Pueribacillus theae: one gene and its partner. The protein of the gene in region 1 interacts with the protein of each later gene in a pairwise test. Links are inferred from orthologs where the notes say so. Each region holds a gene or a part of one and is shown on either strand. Other genes may lie near its edges.

What was found.
Region 2: the proteins of tpiA (region 1) and pepT interact in binary tests that used the Escherichia coli proteins (3 or more experiments, as listed by UniProt). The link is inferred for Pueribacillus theae from one-to-one orthologs.

Annotation. Positions count from the first base shown.
Region 1 is NZ_QCZG01000007.1:22,446-25,570, forward strand. The notes cover bases 135-2,925. They hold tpiA (triose-phosphate isomerase), read right to left. Parts: upstream 2,016-2,925; coding sequence 1,254-2,015; downstream 135-1,253. Other genes in these bases: gpmI (2,3-bisphosphoglycerate-independent phosphoglycerate mutase), read right to left, coding at 135-1,261; DCC39_RS04945 (phosphoglycerate kinase), read right to left, coding at 2,084-2,925. Outside these bases: more of gpmI, read right to left, coding at 1-134; more of DCC39_RS04945, read right to left, coding at 2,926-3,125. UniProt on the Escherichia coli protein: Involved in the gluconeogenesis. Catalyzes stereospecifically the conversion of dihydroxyacetone phosphate (DHAP) to D-glyceraldehyde-3-phosphate (G3P).
Region 2 is NZ_QCZG01000001.1:132,606-135,783, forward strand. Bases 25-2,868 are described here. They hold pepT (peptidase T), read left to right. Parts: upstream 25-750; coding sequence 751-1,986; downstream 1,987-2,868. Other genes in these bases: DCC39_RS00685 (Fic family protein), read left to right, coding at 25-392; DCC39_RS00695 (hypothetical protein), read right to left, coding at 2,084-2,868. Also shown: more of DCC39_RS00685, read left to right, coding at 1-24; more of DCC39_RS00695, read right to left, coding at 2,869-2,902. UniProt on the Escherichia coli protein: Cleaves the N-terminal amino acid of tripeptides.

The DNA of each region.
Region 1 (3,125 bases):
CTGCTTCCACCGCACGGATTGTCGGTTTAAGCATTCCTGAATGGCCGACCATATCCGGATTGGCAAAATTTAAAATAATGAGGTCATATTTATCCGCATTGATTTCCGCAAGGAGTGCATCGGTCACTTCATACGCACTCATTTCAGGCTTCAAATCATACGTTGCCACTTTCGGTGAATCAATCAAAATCCGATCCTCGCCAGGGAATTCCTCTTCTTGTCCACCGCTGAAAAAGAACGTAACATGCGGGTATTTCTCCGTTTCCGCAATGCGAAGCTGCGTTAATCCTAACTTGGAAACCGTTTCGCCTAACGTATTGTCCAAACTAATCGGCGGAAAAGCAACTTCTCCGTTTACTGTATCGCTAAAGTGTGTCATACATACATAATGGAGGTTTCTTGGGAACCCCTTCCCAAGATTAAATCCGTTAAATTCATCGTTTGTAAAAACTTGTGAAAGCTGAATCGCCCGATCCGGCCTGAAGTTTACAAAAATAATGGCATCATTGTCTTTAATCGTTGCCGTTGGGCTGCCATTTGCATCGGTAATGACGGAAGGGATGACAAATTCATCAGTAATTCCTTCATCATATGACAGCTCCACCGCCTGTTTGGGATCGGTATAGGCAGGCCCCTCACCGTAAACCATTGCACGATACGTTTTCTCGACTCGTTCCCATCTTTTATCGCGATCCATCGCATAATAACGTCCCGACAGTGTAGCAATCTTGCCAACACTGGTTTCGGCCATTTTCTTTTCGAGTTCTTCGATGTAGCCTAACGCTGATTTAGGGGGAACGTCGCGTCCATCTAAAAATGCATGGACATAAACATTTTCAACGCCATTTTTCGCTGCCATGCCAAGCAAAGCGTAAATGTGCTGATTATGGCTATGGATGCCGCCGTCCGATAACAAGGCAAAAAGGTGCAGGTTTGTCCCAGATGCTTTCACGTGATCCATCGCGCCTAAAAGTGCTTGGTTTTCAAAAAACTCCCCATCACGGATCGCCATATTGATTCTTGTCAAGCTTTGATAAACGATGCGTCCGGCACCGATGTTCATATGGCCGACTTCAGAGTTTCCCATTTGCCCTTCGGGAAGCCCGACCGCTTCGCCGCAAGCGGTTAACGCGGCATGCGGGTATTCATTCCAATATTTGTCGAAGTTTGGCTTTTTCGCCTGTTTGACCGCGTTGCCTTGTTGCTCGTCTCTTAGCGCAAAACCGTCAAGAATAATAAGTGCTACAGGTTGTTTAGACACGTTTCACCGCTCCTAACAAATTTAAAAATGATTCGGGATCAAGGCTCGCCCCTCCAACAAGCGCCCCGTCAATATGCGGCATGGCCAAGATCGAGTCGATATTCTTTTCATTCACACTGCCGCCGTATTGAATGCGGATGCTGTTCGCCGTTGTTTCTGAATAAAGCTCGCTTAGCACGTTCCGAATCGTTTCACACACGTTGTCCGCGTCTTCAGGTGTGGCGCTCTCGCCTGTTCCAATTGCCCAAATCGGCTCATATGCGACAACGATACGGCTCGCTTCCTCTTCACCTAAACCATGGAATGCTTTTTCAATTTCACTGCGCACAACGGCTGTCGTTTGGCCGCCTTTTCTCACTTCAATAGACTCTCCGACACAAACAATCGGATGGAGGCTATGGCGTATGGCCGCCTTTACTTTTTTATTTACGGTTTCGTCTGTTTCCCCAAACATCGCACGGCGTTCGGAATGCCCGATAATGACGTATTCAACGCCGAGTGCGTTCAATTGGCTTGGACTGATTTCACCGGTATAAGCGCCCTCTTTTTCCCAATGCATTGTCTGCGCGCCAATTTTCAAATCGGTGCCTGCCGCTTCTTTGACAAGGCTGTCTAATGCAATCGCGGGCACACAGATGACAGAGTCAATCGCTTCAGCAGAAGGAATCCGCTCTTTTACTTCTTCAGCGAAACGCTTTGCTTCATCAACGGTTTTGTACATTTTCCAGTTGCCGGCAATAATTGGTTTCCGCACGTTCTTCACCTTCTTTTTGATTCTAAGTGAAATGAAATCGGCACGTTCGCCGATTTCTCTTTCCGTTGTTATTTATCATCGAGCGCTTTCACACCGGGAAGTTCCTTTCCTTCCATAAATTCAAGCGAAGCGCCACCGCCTGTTGAAATATGATCGACAGCGTCCGTATAACCGAACTTTTCAATCGCCGCGGCTGAATCGCCGCCGCCGATAATCGTATATGTATCTTTTGCATCTTTGAACGCTTCAGCGACCGCTTTTGAACCTTCTGCAAAGGCATCCATTTCAAAAACACCCATCGGTCCGTTCCATACGGCAAGCTTTGAGTGAAGGATAACTTCTCTGTACTTCGCGCTCGTTTTAGGGCCAATATCGAGCGCTTGCCAGCCGTCCGGAATTTCATCAATCGAGACCGCTTTCGTATTTGCGTCATTTGCAAAACGATCCGCTACGATGACATCTTCAGGCATATAGAAGTTCACTTGTTTATTCTCCGCTTTTTCAAGCAAGTTGGCCGCGAGCGAAATTTTATCTTCTTCAAACAGTGAATCGCCAATATTCAACCCGCGTGCTTTCAGAAACGTATTGGCTAATCCACCCCCGATAATTAAATTGTCTACAATATCCAGCAAATGATCGATGACATTAATTTTGTCTTTTACTTTTGCCCCGCCGATAATGGCAGTAAACGGACGATCCGGATTCGTGAGCGCCTTGCTGAGCGCTTCAATTTCTTTTTCCATTAAAAATCCGGCAACGGCTGGCAAGCGTTCTGCAACGCCTGCTGTTGATGCATGGGCACGGTGGGCAACACCGAACGCATCATTTACATAGAGATCAGCCATCTCGGCAAAATGTTTTGAAAGCGCTGGATCGTTCGCTTCTTCCCCTGGCTCAAAGCGGACGTTTTCAAGCATTAACATGTCGCCTTCAGCGAGCTTCTTAATCGCTTCCGTTACTTCGCTTCCATAAACAGCATCAGTCTTTGCCACCTTTTTTCCGATTAACTCAGATACCCTTTTTGCGACAGGATCAAGCCGCAATTCTTCAACAACTTTTCCTTTTGGCCTTCCAAGGTGGCTTGCCAGGATAACTTTCGCTCCCTTGCTG
Region 2 (3,178 bases), on another replicon or contig:
ATCGTTCAGTAAATGTCGGTATTTCAGGAAGCCTTCACAAGCCTCCGCATTTTTTACAAGTCGCCGAAGAAATGAAGCGGCTGCTTATTTGGTTCAAGAAAAATCAAGATTTACTACATCCGGTTGAGCTTGCAGCTCGTTTTCATTTTCAATTTGTATATATTCATCCATTTATTGACGGGAATGGACGTACTGCAAGATTACTCATGAATCTTATTCTGATGGGAGCAGGTTTCCCGCCTGCAATTATTAAAGCAGACCGTGAAAAACGGCTTTATTATTATGAGACGCTTGAAAAAGCAAGTGTGAACGGTGATCTTGAACCATTCATTTTACTCGTTTCTGAATGTGTTGAAGAAAGTCTTACACGTTTTTTAAATGCAATAAGTTAACAAAATCTTAGAAAGTCTTCAGTTAACGAAGGCTTTTTTATTTAAAAGCTTTTAGAATACGAATAATAGATTTAAAAAGTCTAGTAAGGATGTAGGAGGTGCCCAGTCTTTACCCTTGATGGCTTTGAAAGGCATCCTAACCTCACTAAACGACAAAACGAAACAGATGAGAAATTAAAATCTAAACTCTTCGTGTCTAATTTCTTTGACATAGAAGTAGGATCTGCTGTTATGAATAACCAATGCTGGAACTTGGAACCTGATATTGACACCTATGAAATTCCCGTTCCACAAGCATGTAGCTGTACGCTCAATATGCTAAGATAAAGAAAACACGGCATTGGAGATGATATGAACGATGAAAGAAGAACTTGTCAACCGATTTATAACCTACGCAAAAGTGGACACCCGATCCAACGAGAAGTACGACACCTGCCCATCCACACCCGGACAGCTAGAGCTTGCAAATATGCTGGTCGAGGAGTTAAAAGAAATTGGGATGGAAGAGGTCACCATGGATGACAATGGATATGTGATGGCTACGCTCCCTGCAAATACGGAAAAAGACGTTCCGACCATTGGATTTCTGGCCCATATGGATACAGCTACTGATTTTACCGGGGCAAATGTCAAGCCTCAAATCGTGGAAAACTATGACGGGAAAGACATTGTGCTCAATGAAGCGTTAAACGTGGTTTTATCGACGGAAGATTCCCCGGAGCTTGCCGAATATGTCAGCCACACGCTGATTACAACCGACGGGACAACGCTTTTAGGTGCAGATGACAAGGCGGGTATTGCAGAAATTATGACGGCCATGGAATATTTGATTAGCCATCCGGAAATCAAGCACGGGAAAGTTAGAGTGGCTTTTACGCCTGATGAAGAAATCGGCAGAGGTCCACACCGGTTTGACGTGAAAAGATTCAATGCGAAATATGCATACACCATCGATGGCGGTCCGCTCGGTGAATTGCAGTATGAAAGCTTTAACGCTGCCGCAGCCAAAATTACGTTAAAAGGAAAAAGTGTTCATCCTGGCACAGCCAAAGGCAAGATGGTAAACGCTTCGAAAATTGCAATGGAATTTCATAAACGCCTTCCCGAAGACGAAGCCCCGGAATCAACAGAAGGTTATGAAGGCTTTTATCATTTGATCTCCGTCGAGGGGAATGTGGAAGAAGCGAAACTTTCTTATATTATCAGGGACTTCGATAAGAAGAAATTTCAAGCAAGAAAAACCAAAATACAGCAAATTGTCGAAGAACTTCAGGGAAAGTACGGAGAAGAGAACATCATCCTGGATATGAACGATCAATATTACAATATGAGAGATAAAATTGAACCAGTGAAAGAAATCGTTGATATCGCCTACGAAGCAATGCGACATTTGGATATTCAGCCAATCGTGCAGCCCATCCGCGGGGGCACGGATGGCTCACAACTTTCTTATATGGGTCTGCCCACACCAAATATCTTCGCAGGAGGAGAGAACATGCACGGAAAATTTGAATATGTTTCCGTTGATGTGATGGAGAAGGCGGTTAACGTAATTGTAGAGATCATTAAACGGTATGAGGAAAGAGCTTCATAATTAAGTGTATATGGACGCATTTTATGACGGGATGATGGAACGGGGGGAATTAATGAAAACCTACGTACTGGTATTGCCAGCACGTGGGTTTTCGCGTCTATTCTACTGAAGTGGCCATTTCGAGTGCATCCAGTGGGACTTCGGTTGTTTCCAATTGATAAATCATTTCTTCATCCTGCCAGCGGATATCAACATTTACTTTTTCTCCGCCCTGTGGATATTCCGCGTATACAATTCCTGAGTCCTTAGGTGCCGGAAGCATATGGGTTTCCAGATATTCCACCATTTTTTTGGCTATTTCTTGATTGTTCATTTCGTCTTCATTGATGGATGCTATACTCATCAGCCAATTTCCTTCTTTCCAGCTGAAGTATGCATGTCCGGCAGCTCCTTCACCATAGCCAGTGATGCCGTATCCAAGGTCTTCTTTTCCCTCTTCAAAAGGCTCCACTTCTTTCCCGTTCATAAAATCACCTATTGAATCGCTTGCTGCTTGAACCGAGTCATGACGGATTCCTGAAAATTTGGCAAGCTCTTCCCCAGAGACGGAATGATAGGCGATCGAGTAGGCATTTTCTTCATTTTTCACTATTTCAGGTTTAACCTCTTCTTTAACCGGAAAGTTCGTTGGTTGCTTAATGAATGCTGCGTCCATTTTTAACTTTTCCGTAATGTCGTTGGTTGTTTTAGATTCGGTTTGATTCTGATGGCTATTTGTCGCTTCTTTGTCTGAAGCATTCTCCTCAGCGTTCGCCTCTGCCGCATCCACTTTATCACCATTGTTATTTTTTTCTGAAGGCGATAAACCAGAGTTTTCAGTTTGACTATCCATTGTATGGTTATTTGAAACACAACCTGCAATGAGACTAGCACTTACAATTGCAACAAACAGTAGAGAAACTTTTCGTGTATTCATGTTCAGTCTCCTAATTATTCGTCTTCGTATTTTTTATTCCCTTTTTAAAAAAGATAAAACACAGGATATCGGCAAAGCCCGCGATATAGGTACATAGTGAGATTACGAGCTACACCAGAAGATTTAGTACCAGGGAAGAGAAAAAAATTGTTTGCTATAAGAAATTTATATGGAGACTGGATCCAAAGTGGATCCGAGCATTATAATAGAGTCAAGTGATCTATTTGCGATTCTCACTTCCTCATAATCAGTCTAGTGGAAAGAGTTTAATGTTGC